Regions from separate parts of the Streptomyces sp. NPDC102467 genome, predicted to be linked through region 1. Evidence: riboswitches for the same ligand, from Rfam matches in the RefSeq annotation. Region 1 holds a riboswitch; the other holds the start of a gene.
What was found. A riboswitch is a leader RNA that binds a small molecule or an ion and turns the genes downstream of it on or off. The one in region 1 is predicted to bind glycine.
Positions count from the first base shown of each region.

Region 1 (7,054 bases):
GGAGACGCAGGCCTGCATCACGCGCCAGAGCTCCAGCAGGCCGGAGCGGATCTCGTCCTCGGTGCGCCAGGCCTTCTCGTTCTCCAGCATCAGCGCCGGGATGGACAGGCCCGTCTCGCGGGTGAGGCGCAGCAGTTCGTCGCCGGTGCGGAAGGGGTACTTCAGGACGGTGTCGTCCGGCACGACCGGGTTCTCACCCGCCACGGCATCTTCGTCGACGACGAAGCCGCCGCCCACCGAGTAGTACGTCTTGGTCAGCAGCTCGGCACCCTCGGCGTCGCAGGCCCACAGCCGCATGCCGTTGGCGTGGTAGGGCAGGGTCTCGCGGCGGTGCAGGATCAGGTCGTCGTCGAAGGAGAAGGCGATGTCGTGCACGGAGAGCAGGTTGATCCGCCCGGACGACTTGATCGTCTCCACGCGCTCGTCGGCGTGCTCGACGTCGACGGTGCGCGGGGACTCGCCCTCCAGGCCGAGCAGGACCGCCTTCGGGGTGCCGTGGCCGTGGCCGGTCGCGCCGAGCGAGCCGTACAGCTCGGCGCGTATCGAGACGGTGTGGGCCAGCAGGCCCTCGTTCTTCAGGCGCCGCGCGAACATGCGCGCCGCGCGCATCGGGCCGACCGTGTGGGAGCTGGACGGGCCGATGCCGATCGAGAACAGGTCGAAGACCGAGATGGCCACGGTGAGACTCCAATGGTGGGTGGTAGACGCCGTTGTCTGCCGGGGTCGTGCGGAAGTTCGGGTTCAGGAACACGGGCGGGGCACCGTGCGCGCTGGATTCTGCTGTTCCCAGTGTGCGCGGTGCCCCGGAAGTGTCTACGTACGCAAGGGTACGTAACTGCCGCGAAATCTTTACAGGCCGGGGTACAGCGGGTGCTTCTCGGCCAATGCGGTCACGCGGGCCTTGAGTGCGTCCGTGTCGTAGGACGGCTTGAGCGCCTCGGCGATCACGTCGGCGACCTCGGTGAAGTCCTCGGCCGTGAAGCCGCGGGTGGCGAGGGCGGGCGTGCCGATGCGCAGGCCGGAGGTGACCATCGGCGGGCGCGGGTCGTTCGGGACGGCGTTGCGGTTGACCGTGATGCCGACCTCGTGGAGGCGGTCCTCGGCCTGCTGCCCGTCGAGCTCGGACTCGCGCAGGTCGACCAGGACCAGGTGCACGTCCGTGCCGCCGGAGAGCACGTTCACGCCGTGGGCGCGGGCGTCCTCGGAGGTCAGCCGCTCGGCGAGGATGCGCGCACCCTCGATCGTGCGCTGCTGGCGCTCCTTGAAGTCGTCCGAGGCCGCGATCTTGAAGGAGACCGCCTTCGCCGCGATCACGTGCTCGAGGGGGCCGCCCTGGAAGCCCGGGAAGACGGACGAGTTCAGCTTCTTCGCGAAGTCCTTCTTGGCGAGGATGATGCCGCCGCGCGGACCGCCGAGCGTCTTGTGCGTCGTGGACGTGACGACGTCCGCGTACGGCACGGGGTTGGGGTGCAGGCCCGCGGCCACCAGGCCCGCGAAGTGCGCCATGTCGACCCACAGGAACGCCTCGACCTCGTCGGCGATGCGACGGAACTCGGCGAAGTCCAGCTGGCGCGGGTACGCCGACCAGCCGGCGATGATCACCTTCGGGCGGTGCTCCTTGGCGAGCCGCTCCAGCTCGGCCATGTCGACCAGGCCGTTGTCGTCGACGTGGTACGCGACCACGTCGAACTGCTTGCCGGAGAAGTTCAGGCGCATGCCGTGCGTGAGGTGGCCGCCGTGCGCCAGGTCCAGGCCGAGGATCGTGTCGCCGGGCTTGGCGAGCGCGAAGAGGGCGGCCTGGTTCGCGGAGGCGCCCGAGTGCGGCTGCACGTTGGCGTACTCGGCGCCGAACAGCTCCTTGACCCGGTCGATCGCGATCTGCTCGGTGACGTCGACGTGCTCGCAGCCGCCGTAGTACCGGCGGCCGGGGTAGCCCTCGGCGTACTTGTTGGTGAGGACCGACCCTTGCGCCTCCATGACGGCGACCGGGGCGAAGTTCTCCGACGCGATCATTTCCAGGGTCGACTGCTGGCGGTGCAGCTCGGCGTCGACGGCCTTGGCCACGTCCGGGTCGAGCTCGTGCAGGGACGCGTTCAGTGCGGACTTTTCAGACATCTTCGGTCAGCTCCCGGAGAACTCGGTGTACTCGTCGGCGGTGAGCAGGTCCTTCGGCTCCTCGGAGACGCGGACCTTGAACAGCCAGCCGCCCTCGAAGGGGGCCGAGTTCACCAGGGACGGGTCGTCGACGACGTCCTGGTTGGCCTCGGTGACCTCGCCCGAGACGGGGGAGTACAGGTCGGAGACCGACTTGGTGGACTCCAGCTCGCCGCAGGTCTCGCCCGCGGTGATGGTGTCGCCGACCTCGGGGAGCTGGACGAACACGATGTCACCGAGCGCGTTGGCCGCGTGCTCCGTGATACCGACCGTGGCGACGCCGTCCTCCACGGCCGACAGCCACTCGTGCTCCTTGCTGTAACGCAGCTGCTGGGGGTTGCTCATGAGGCGAATTCTCCTGTACGCGGGAGGGTGCTGATGACAGTGGGGGAGGGCGGCGGGGCGACGAGCGTCACTTCTGGCGCTTGTAGAACGGCAGCGCCACGACCTCGTACGGCTCATGCGTACCGCGGATGTCCACGCCGACACCTGCCGTACCGGGCGCGGCGAGCGCGGCGTCCACGTACGCGATGGCGAGCGGCTTGCCGAGGGTCGGGGAGGGGGCGCCGGAGGTGACCTCGCCGACCACCTGGCCTTCGTGGACGACCGGCATGCCCGCGCGCGGGACGCGGCGGCCCTCGGCGATCAGGCCGACGAGCTTGCGGGGCGGGGCGCTCTCGGCGCGCTCGGCGGCGGCCGTCAGGGCTTCGCGGCCCACGAAGTCGCCGTCCTTCTCGAACTTCACGACCCGGCCGAGGCCCGCGTCGAACGGCGTCAGCTCCGTGGTCAGCTCGTGCCCGTACAGCGGCATGCCCGCTTCCAGGCGCAGCGTGTCGCGGCAGGACAGGCCGCACGGGATCAGGCCGTATTCGGCGCCCGCCTCGGTCAGCGCCTGCCACAGCTTCTCCGCGTCGGCGGGGGCGACGAACAGCTCGAAGCCGTCCTCACCGGTGTAGCCGGTGCGCGCGATGAGCGCCTCGACACCGGCGACGGTGCCCGGCAGACCTGCGTAGTACTTCAGCCCGTCCAGGTCCGCGTCCGTGACGGACTTCACGATGGCGGGGGAGTGCGGGCCCTGCACGGCGATCAGCGCGTACGCGTCGCGGTCGTCACGTACCTCGGCATCGAACCCGGTGACGCGCTCGGTCAGGGCGTCGAGCACGGTCTGCGCGTTGCCCGCGTTGGCGACGACCATGAACTCGGCGTCGCCGAGGCGGTAGACGATCAGGTCGTCGAGGATGCCGCCGTCGGCGCGGCAGATCATGGTGTAGCGGGCGCGGCCGACACCGACCGTGGCGATGTTGCCCACGAGCGAGAAGCTCAGGAACGCCGCCGCGTCCGGTCCCGACACCGTGATCTCACCCATGTGGGACAGGTCGAAGAGCCCGGCCTTCGTACGCACGGCGTTGTGCTCGTCGCGCTCGCTGGCGTAGCGCAGTGGCATGTCCCAGCCGGCGAAGTCGGTCATCGTGGCGCCCAGCGAGCGGTGCAGGGCGTCGAGGGCGGTCGTACGGGGGGTACGGGTCATGGCTGGTGCTCCCGGGCGTGACGGCGATGGCGAGGGGTCCCCCGTGGCGGAGGTTCCTCCCCATCTGTCATCGGAACCTGAGAGGTTCGCCCCGACCACGCGTACTGGTGGTCATGACTTGCACCTTGGGTGGGGCCGCCGGACTGGACGGGCGGCCCGCTTTTCAGATGTGCCTCGCCCGCGCGGTACGGGGCCTGAGAGATTCAAGGGAGAACTTGCTCCTTCGGCGTCCGGGTACCCGTACTCCTGGTGGGCTGGTGGTTCCCGGAACTCTCCCGCGCGGATTCAAGCGGCCGGTATGCGGTTGTGTGGGTGTGGCGCGCACATCATTGCATGCCCCTCGAACGGGGAAACCCCTTGTAGGGCATTACCTTCTCTTTACACTTGGTGGACAGAACGAGGACAGCAGTGGCGTGACCGGAACGGGGAGGACGATCACGGTGCACAAGCCAGTCGTGGGGGTGTACGCGACGACGGCTTCGGCCGCGGCCGCGGTGGTGCCGGGAGTGCGGATCCCTCGGCAGCGCTCGGTGCGGGACCTACGGGGACGCGGCGGCCGTACGCCGCACCTGATCGGCTTCGCGGCGGGCGATTTCGTGGTGCTCTCCGGATTGCCGGGCAGCGGCAAGTCGACCCTGATGCGGCGGGCCGTCACCGTCGTGCGCATCGACTCGCAGGACACCCGCGAGCGCTGGGCCGCCCGGCTGCCGCGGGTGCCGTACGTGCTCTACCGGCCGCTGGTCCGGGTAGCGCACTACGCAGGTCTGCGGCGGGCGATGCGCTCGGGCGCCAGCGTGGTCGTGCACGACTGCGGCACCCAGGCCTGGGTGCGCCGCTGGGTGACCCGCGCGGCGCGGCGGCGCGGCGCCGCCGTCCATCTGCTGCTCCTCGACGTGCCGCCGGACACGGCCCTCGAAGGTCAGCTGGTGCGGGGCCGCGGGGTGTCGCGGTACGCGTTCGCGCGTCATCGCCGGGCGGTCGGCGCGCTGGTGACGGCGACGGAGCGGGGCGACCTGCCGTCGGGGATCGAGTCGGCGGTGCTCCTCGACCGGGCGGCGACCGACGCGCTTGGCGGGATCACGTTCCGGGAGTAGCCCGCCCGCCCGGACGTTCGCGTTATCGTCGGCGGCTATGGAGCACCCCGCGCATCACGAGGACGCACACCCCTACCCCCACCCCACGCAGGGCTGGCCGGCGAACGAGCTGGAGGAGGTCCTCGCCGCGGCGCTCGGAGTCGAAGGGGCGGGCGGCCGCATCGTCGAGGTGCTCGGCCGCAGCCCGATCTGGATACCGCTGCCGCAGGGCGGCAGCGCCGCGAGCCGCGACCTCGACCTGCCGACGCTGGAGATAGAGGGCCAGGTGTACGTGCCCGTCTTCAGCTCCGAGCAGCAGTTCATGCAGGTCACCGGCGGCCGCATGAACTGCACGGTGGCCCCGGCCGTCGAGTTCGCGCGCGGACTGCCCGCCCAGGTGGGGCTCGCCCTGAACCCGGACGGCGCGGTCGGTGTCCCGCTGCCCCCGCCCGCCGTCGCCGAGCTGGCCCGCGCCGGCCGCACCCCGCTCGACGGCCCGGCCTCCGGCGGCCGTGTCGTGCTCTCCGAGCCGGACTGGCAGCACGACCCGGTGGACTTCCTGTCGGCGGTCCGCGAGGAGTTCGAGGCGACCGGCACGGTGATGAGCGCCCGCCGCTGCCTCGCCGTCGTCGAGGACGCGGCTCCGTCCCTTTTCGTCGGCGTGGAACTGAGCCAGTGGGAGGGCGCCGCGCGCGACCTGCCGCTCGACGCGCTGGGCCGTGCGCTCGGCCGGGCGCCGGCCGGCTGGCCGGTGAACCTGGTGTTCCTCGACGTCACGCAGGACCCGGTCGCCGACTTCCTGCGCACACGCGTACAGCCGTTCTATGCACGGGAACGCTGACGCCGTCCGCCAAGTCGGTGTCAGGAACGCCGCTTAAGCTGGTTTCATGACCTGACCGGGCGGCGCTGTGCCTCCCGGTCACGGCGGAACACGGACGTTCACGAAGGGGCGGTTACGGGTGAGTGCGTCGGGCACGGCCGCGGCCGGACAGGTCGAGCACATGCTGCGCCAGGTGACCCCCGGGCGCTACGACGCGTACGAGGCGCTCCTCGCGGCCCTCGCCGACCCTGCCGCGGGACAGGTCTGGATGCTGCTCTGGCACGGCCAGGCCGGCTCGCCCGACGCCCAGTACGGGAACATGGACGTCGACGGTTTCTCCTACGCGCCCTGCGTGACATCCGCGCAGGAGCTCTCCGCGTCCGGCTGGTCCCGCGCCTACGAGGTGGTCGGCGGGGTCGACGCGGCCCGCACCCTCTACCCCGACCACTACGGCCTGTGGCTCAATCCGCACGCGCCGGGCGGCGGGGTGGGCGTGCCCTGGCTCGATCTGCGCCGCATCGCGGGCGGGCTCGACCGGCAGCCGGCCGGGCCGCTGCGCCTCGCCGAGCCGACCATCGAACTCCCGCAGTTCTACGCGCTGCTCGCGCAGAACGCGCACCGCACCACCGCGGTCCGCTCGCTGCGCCGCGCGTGGGTGCAGCCCGCGGTCGGCGCGCCGTACCTGGCGATCGGCCTCGATGTGTACGACACGGCGCCCGCGTCGGTGGACGCGGTCCGGGCGATGATGCAGGGCTCCGTCGCGGCGGTCCCGGACGGCCTGCCGGTCTCCACCGTCGCCATGTCCGACGAGTACGACCCGGTGGCGATGTGGCTGCGGGCGAACGCCCGGCCGTTCTACGACCGCGAGGCGCACGCGGCTCCGGCGGGGCCGGTGGGTGGGGGTTACGGGTACCCGCCGCCGTACGGCGCGTCGTACTGACCGTTTGTCCTCAATCGCCGGACTGCAACGTGCGTGCGGCTACGGGCGGTTGTGGCACCAATGTCCGACCTGGCGCCACTTCCGACCCAACTGCCCAACGTTCGCACCCCGTTCACAGCTGTCCGGATAACGGAACACCCCTGAAGGCATCACGTTTAGGCATCCTTTCCCCTTCAAGTCTGGCAACAGATCGCACACAGGTTGAAGACTCCGGCAGCAGGGGGCTTCGCCTCTGTGTACGACGGACTGAATCACGCCGCTACAGCGGCAAGTGTGGGCCGGTCACCGCCGGTTGAGAGGGGTCCTTGCCACGATGACGGCACCATTGCACGACACGACCGCGGAAGTGGATCCGACCGCCGCGGTCGACGCCGCCGCGAGCGGCTCCGACCGCAAGGTCGAGGGCAGGTCGCTGAAGCAGATCGCCTGGAACCGCCTCAAGCGGGACAAGGTCGCCCTCGCCGGTGGCATCGTTGTCGTCTTCCTGATTCTGGTGGCGGTCTTCGCGCCGCTCATCGTGAGCCTGCTCGGTCACCCGC
Region 1 is NZ_JBIWKA010000010.1:351,778-358,831, reverse strand. It holds gene ACIREE_RS23025 (L-serine ammonia-lyase) at 1-678, opposite strand, end outside; gene glyA (serine hydroxymethyltransferase) at 850-2,115, opposite strand; gene gcvH (glycine cleavage system protein GcvH) at 2,122-2,499, opposite strand; gene gcvT (glycine cleavage system aminomethyltransferase GcvT) at 2,567-3,682, opposite strand; glycine riboswitch at 3,856-3,970, opposite strand; gene ACIREE_RS23005 (AAA family ATPase) at 4,117-4,776, shown strand; gene ACIREE_RS23000 (enhanced serine sensitivity protein SseB) at 4,814-5,596, shown strand; gene ACIREE_RS22995 (enhanced serine sensitivity protein SseB C-terminal domain-containing protein) at 5,715-6,515, shown strand; gene ACIREE_RS22990 (ABC transporter permease) at 6,829-7,054, shown strand, end outside.

Region 2 (7,054 bases), on a different contig from region 1:
CATGGCCCCCGCGCGTCCGCTGACGCACGACCTGTTCAAGGACGTGCTGGAAGCGGTCGGACAGGAGCTCACCGAAGTACGCATCACGGACCTGCGGGAAGGTGTCTTCTACGCGGAGCTGGTGTTCGCGAGCGGCGTGGAGGTCAGCGCCCGCCCGTCCGATGCCATAGCGCTGGCGCTGCGCACCGGAACGCCGATCTTCGGCAGTGACGGGGTTCTGGATGATGCCGGGATCGCCATCCCGGACGAGCAGGAGGACGAAGTGGAGAAGTTCCGCGAGTTCCTCGACCAGATCTCGCCCGAGGACTTCGGGACCAACAGTCAGTGATCGGCGGAAATGACCATGAGGCGGTCGCCCACCGGCGGCCGCCTCGGCGCATTCGGCTAGCCTTTCCCCGCGGTGGGATACGGGAAACCACTCCTAGGGTGATTATCACTCGGCGTGGCGAGTGTGGCGTTCGTTGACGCACCCCTTGTGACTGCCTACCGTCGTGTAGGCAGGTCAAAGAGGAGGTCGGCGTGAGAAGCAGCGGCGACGGTACGGCGACGGGCGGTCCGTACTCGTTTCACGGCAGCGCGGCCGATCTCACTCCGCAGCGCCCACAAGCGGTGTCTGCGGTGGCGGGGGAGAGCGGCGAAGAGGCGTCCGAGGAAGTCGGATACCGGGGCCCGACCGCGTGCGCGGCGGCCGGCATCACCTATCGACAGCTCGACTACTGGGCCAGGACCGGCCTCGTCGAGCCCAGTGTGCGGTCCGCGTACGGGTCGGGGGCGCAGCGCCTGTACAGCGTCCGGGACGTCGTCGTCCTCAAGGTCGTCAAGCGTTTCCTGGACACGGGTGTCTCGCTGCAGAACATCCGCACGGCCGTGCAGCACCTGCGGGAGCGCGGCCTCGCGGACCTGGAGCGGATGACGCTCATGAGCGACGGCGCGACCGTGTACGAGTGCACGTCGCCGGCCGAGGTGCACGAGCTGCTCCAGGGCGGGCAGGGGATCTTCGGGATCGCCGTCGGCGTGGTCCGGCGGGACGTGGAGGGCGCCCTGTCGCAACTGCACGGGGAGCGGGTGGACACCGGAGAGACCCTCGTTCGGCACAATCCCGCGGACGAGCTCGCGAGGCGGCGCAACCGGGCCGTGTGAGGGCCGTTCGGCCGCGTTGTCAGTGGCGTAGGGCAGCATCGGTGGGGTGAGATCCGCGCCGACGATTCTGCATCTCGACATGGACGCCTTCTACGCTTCCGCGGAGCAGGCGGCCAAGCCGAGCCTGCGCGGGAAAGCGGTCGTCGTGGGCGGGCTCGGGCCGCGTGGCGTCGTGGCGACCGCGTCGTACGAGGCGCGGAAGTTCGGGGTGCACTCGGCCATGCCGATGGGGCAGGCGCGGCGGCTCGCCCCCCACGCCGCGTACCTGGTGCCCAGGTTCCGGCTGTACCGGGAGGTCAGCGAGCAGGTGATGGGGCTTCTGCGGGAGCTTTCGCCGCTGGTGGAGCCGTTGAGCCTCGATGAGGCGTTCGTCGATCTGGAGACCGCAGAGGTGGCCTGGGACGAGGCCTCCGCGCAGGCCGTCGGGGTGCGGCTGCGGGCGGACATTCGGCGCGTGACCGGGCTGACCGGGTCCGTGGGCCTCGCCGCCTCCAAGATGCTGGCGAAGATCGCGTCGGAGGAGGCGAAGCCGGACGGTCTGGTGCTGATACGTCCGGGGACCGAGCGGGCGCTGCTCGGGCCGAAGTCCGTGCGGATTCTGCCGGGGGTCGGGCCCGCGACCGGGGATCATCTGCGGCGGGCCGGGATCCTCACCGTCGCGGAGATCGCCGGGGCGGGCGAGGACGAGCTGGTGCGCCTCTTGGGGAAGTCGCACGGGGGGCATCTGTACGCCATGGCGCTGGCGCACGACGACCGGCCCGTGGTCGCCGAGCGCGATTCCAAGTCCGTGTCGGTCGAGGACACGTATGACGTGGACATCCATGACCGGGTGCGCGTCCGTGCGGAGGTGCGGCGGCTCGCCGACCGGTGTGTGGAGCGGTTGCGGGCGGCCGAGCGGTCGGGGCGGACCGTGGTCCTGAAGGTGCGGCGGTACGACTTCTCCACCCTCACGCGGTCCGAGACGCTGCGCGGGCCGACGGACGATCCGGCGGTGGTGCGGGAGGCCGCCGCGCGGCTGCTGGAGTCCGTGGACACGACGGGCGGGGTGCGGTTGCTCGGGGTCGGGGTGAGTGGTCTCGCCGACTTCACGCAGGAGGACCTGTTCGCGCAGGCGGCTGCCGCCGAGGAAGCCGAGGAAGAGGACCGGAGCGCGGTGGACGCCGTCGAGGTGGGAGAGCGGGTCGAGGCCGCCGCCGAGGTGGTGGCCGAGGCGGTCGAGCGGCGGTGGATGGCGGGGCACGATGTGCGGCATGCCGAGTTCGGGCCGGGGTGGGTGCAGGGCAGTGGGCTCGGGCGGGTGACGGTGCGGTTCGAGACGCCGTATGCGGTGGGGCCCGGGCGGGTGCGGACGTTTCTTGTCGATGATCCGCTGTTGGAGCCGGGGGAGCCGTTGCCGTTGGTCGAGCGGGGGGAAGAGGGGGTGGTGTCCTAGCGGGGGTGGGTGTGGGCGCGGCCGGGTGGTGGCGTGCTGCAGGGGGGGGCGCCCCGCGCGGGGCCCGCCGTTCCTCCGCCACGCCCCGGGGGGGGGGGGGGGGCCGGGGGGCCGGGGGGGGGGGGGGGGGGCGGGGGGGGGGGGGCCCCCGGGGGGGGGGGGGGGGGCGCGGCCGGGTGGTGGCGTGCTGCACGGGGCTCCGCCCCGGACCCCGCTCCTCAATCGCCGGAGGGGCTTGAGTTGCCGGAGCGGCTTGCATTGTCGGTGGGGCTTGGGTTGTCGGGGGGTCCTCCGCCGCCCGCGATGCGGCCGAACATGATGTCCGGGGCGTGGGGGGCCGAGATGTCGAGGCCGTAGTGGTGGTAGAGCTGCAGTTCCTGTTCGGGGGAGAGGTGGCGGCCCACGCCGAAGTCCGGGGAGTCCTTGATCAGGGCGCGTTCGAAAGGGACGCGGAGGGTGCCGTCGATCAGTTCGCTGGGTTCCAGGGGGATGAAGGCGTCGCGGCTGAAGAGGCCCGTCCGTATCGCCGCCCACTCCGGAACGCCCGTGGCGTCGTCGAGGTAGACCTCGTCGATCGTGCCGATCTTGGTTCCGTTGCGGTCGAGCGCCTTGCGGCCGATCAGGTTGCGCGGATCGATGTCGGTCTGCACGGGCCCTCCAGCTGGTCGCAACTCATCTGTAAACACTACGAAAGAGCACATTGGGGGAGGCGGCCACTCGAGGGAGGGCCAAGGCGCCGCTGGTAGGCTGGCAGGTGGCTGCTGACCCCGTGCGGGAGAGTCTCCGAGCAGTTGTCGGAGGCGCCGAAGGAGCAAATCCTCCCCGGAATCTCTCAGGCCCCTGTACCGCACGGACGAGGTCACTCTGGAAAGCAGGGCGGGTGCACGTATTCCGCCCTCACCGACGGTGAAAGCCGGTGTGTTCCGTGATCGCGCGGGGCGGGCCGGTGAAGCTCTCAGGTTGAGATGACAGAGGGGGAGGCCGTCCGGGCACGCACGCCGTGGTGCCCCTCGCAGGTCGCATCGACCAGGAGGCCTCCGCCAATGACCGCCAACCGAACTCCGCTCTCCGCGTTGGAGCAGGGAATCCCCTTCGAACAGCGCCACATCGGTCCGGATGACGCCGCGCAGGCCAAGATGCTCGCGCAGGTCGGCTACGGCTCGCTCGACGAGCTGACGGCGGCCGCGGTGCCGGATGTGATCAAGAGCGCCGAGGCGCTGGACCTGCCCGCCGCCCGGACCGAGGCGGAGGTGCTCGCCGAGCTCCGCGCCCTCGCCGACCGCAACCAGGTGCTCGGCTCCATGATCGGGCTCGGCTACTACGGGACGTTCACGCCGCCCGTCATCCTGCGCAACGTCATGGAGAACCCGTCCTGGTACACGGCCTACACGCCGTACCAGCCGGAGATCTCCCAGGGCCGGCTCGAGGCCCTGCTCAACTTCCAGACCATGGTCGCGGAGCTGACCGGACTGCCGACCTCCGGAGCCTCCCTGCTCGACGAGGGCACGGCCGCCGCCGAGGCGATGGCGCTGTCGCGGCGCATCGGCAAGGTCAAGGACGGTGTGTATGTGGTGGACGCCGACGCGCTGCCGCAGACCACCGCGGTCATCCGGACACGGGCCGAGCCGACCGGCGTGGAGATCGTCGTCGCCGACCTGAGCGACGGCATTCCGGCCGAGGTCGCCGAGCGCGGCGTGGTGGGCGTGCTCGTGCAGTACCCGGGGGCCTCCGGCGCCGTGCGCGACATCAAGCCCGTGATCGACCAGGCGCACGAGCTGGGCGCCATCGTCACCGTCGCCGCCGACCTGCTCGCTCTGACGTTGCTGACCTCGCCCGGCGAGCTGGGCGCGGACATCGCCATCGGCACGACGCAGCGGTTCGGTGTGCCGATGGGCTTCGGCGGCCCGCACGCCGGATACATGGCCGTACGGGAGAAGTTCGCGCGGTCCCTGCCCGGGCGGCTCGTGGGTGTCTCGGTGGACGCCGACGGGAACAAGGCGTACCGGCTTGCCCTGCAGACGCGTGAGCAGCACATCCGTCGTGAGAAGGCCACGAGCAACATCTGTACGGCGCAGGTCCTGCTCGCCGTCATGGCCGGGATGTACGCCGTTTACCACGGTCCTGACGGCCTGCGGTCCATCGCGGCGCGCACGCATCGCTACGCCACGCTGCTGGCCGCCGGTCTGACGGCGGGCGGCGTCGAGGTCGTGCACGGAGCGTACTTCGACACGCTCACGGTCCGGGTGCCCGGGGCGGCCGCGGGGGTCGTCGGCGCCGCTCGTGAGGGCGGGGTCAACCTGCGGCTCGTCGACGCCGACCACGTCTCGATCGCCTGCGACGAGACCACCACGCGGAGCCGGCTCGGGGTCGTCTGGGACGCGTTCGGTGTCGAGGCGGACATCGAAGCGCTGGACGCCGAGGTGGCCGACGTACTGCCGGAGACGGCGCTGCGCGGTGACGAGATCCTGACGCACCCGGTCTTCCACCAGCACCGCTCGGAGACCGCGATGCTGCGCTACCTGCGCAAGCTCGCCGACCGTGACTACGCGCTCGACCGCGGCATGATCCCGCTGGGCTCCTGCACGATGAAGCTCAACGCGACGACGGAGATGGAGCCGGTCACCTGGCCCGAGTTCGGGCAGCTGCACCCCTTCGCGCCGGCCGATCAGGCGCAGGGCTACCTCACGCTCATCCGCGAACTGGAGGAGCGGCTCGCCGAGGTCACCGGCTACGACAACGTGTCGCTGCAGCCGAACGCCGGTTCGCAGGGCGAGCTCGCGGGGCTGCTGGCCGTGCGGGGTTACCACCGCGCCAACGGCGACGAGCAGCGGACCGTCTGTCTCATCCCGTCGTCGGCGCACGGTACGAACGCGGCCAGCGCCGTGATGGCCGGGATGAAGGTCGTCGTCGTGAAGACCGCCGACGACGGCGAGATCGACGTCGAGGACCTGCGCGCCAAGATCGCGCAGTACGCCGAACAGCTCTCCGTCCTCATGATCACGTACCCGTCGACGCACGGGGTCTTCGAGGAGCACGTCGCCGACATCTGCGCCGCCGTGCACGACGCCGGCGGCCAGGTGTACGTCGACGGGGCGAACCTCAACGCCCTGGTGGGGCTCGCCAAGCCGGGGCACTTCGGCGGCGACGTCTCGCACCTGAACCTGCACAAGACGTTCTGCATCCCGCACGGCGGCGGCGGTCCCGGCGTCGGCCCGGTCGGGGTGCGCGCCCACCTCGCGCCGCATCTGCCGAACCACCCGCTGCAGCCGGCCGCCGGGCCGAAGACCGGTGTCGGGCCGATCTCGGCCGCGCCGTGGGGCTCCGCCGGGATCCTGCCGATCTCGTGGTCGTACGTACGGCTGATGGGCGGCGAGGGGCTGAAGCGGGCGACGCAGGTCGCCGTGCTCTCCGCGAACTACATCGCCAAGCGGCTCGAGCCGCACTACCCGGTGCTCTACACCGGGCCCGGCGGGCTCGTCGCGCACGAGTGCATCATCGATCTGCGGCCGCTCAGCAAGGCGACCGGGGTCAGCGTCGACGACATCGCCAAGCGCCTCATCGACTACGGGTTCCACGCGCCGACCATGTCGTTCCCGGTCGCGGGGACGCTGATGATCGAGCCGACCGAGAGCGAGGACCTCGGCGAGATCGACCGCTTCTGCGACGCGATGATCGCCATTCGCGGGGAGGTCGAGCGGGTCGCCTCCGGCGAGTGGCCGGTGGATGACAACCCGCTGCGGAACGCTCCGCACACGGCCGGGATGCTCGGCGGCGACTGGAGCCACGCGTACAGCCGTGAGGAAGGTGTCTTCCCCGCGGGGGTCGCCGCTTCGGACAAGTACTGGCCGCCCGTGCGCCGCATCGACCAGGCGTTCGGTGACCGGAACCTGGTGTGCTCGTGCCCGCCGCTGGACGCCTACGAGGCGTAAGGAGCGGGGAGGGGCAGCGCGGCCGGCCATGGCGAGTGGCTGGTCGCGCGCCCTTGTGCGCCTGGGCCTCTACGCCGCTGTGACCACGGCGGCCAGTGGGCGGTGCGGGGCGATGATCGTGCCGTTGGGGAGCAGCTCACCGGTGTCCTCGAAGAGCAGGACTCCGTTGCACAGGAGGCTCCAGCCTTGCTCCGGGTGATGAGCCACGGGGAGCGCGGCCTCCCTGTCAGCGGATTCTGCTGTCGGGCACGATGGCTGGTGCTGGCACATGGATGGGTTCTTTCGCTGCGTAGTTAAGTCAATGACATTGGCGTCTGTGCTGCGGCGTGAAGTCGTGTTCATGGCCGCCCCCCGTTTTCAGTTGGTCCGAACCCAGTGTTGCCCTGTGGACGTCAATCCGCAGGGATTTCGTTGCAGCGGTCCTCACAGGATGGAGACGCGTCACCCGTGCGGACGGTTCATCCCAACTGCACTGTCCCTTCGGGTGGTTCGGGGTGGTCCTAGTGGGCTAGTCCGGTAGGGCGGGCGCGGGCAGAGCTGTGCCCCGCGACCG
Region 2 is NZ_JBIWKA010000039.1:9,885-16,938, reverse strand. It holds gene ACIREE_RS41260 (bifunctional nuclease family protein) at 1-328, shown strand, start outside; gene ACIREE_RS41255 (MerR family transcriptional regulator) at 520-1,140, shown strand; gene ACIREE_RS41250 (DNA polymerase IV) at 1,187-2,572, shown strand; gene ACIREE_RS41245 (PRC-barrel domain-containing protein) at 2,791-3,222, opposite strand; glycine riboswitch at 3,335-3,430, shown strand; gene gcvP (aminomethyl-transferring glycine dehydrogenase) at 3,616-6,501, shown strand; gene ACIREE_RS41235 (DUF5999 family protein) at 6,571-6,771, opposite strand.
Region 2: it holds a riboswitch for glycine, as region 1 does, so the genes downstream of both, gcvP (aminomethyl-transferring glycine dehydrogenase) here and gcvT (glycine cleavage system aminomethyltransferase GcvT) in region 1, are expected to answer to the same signal.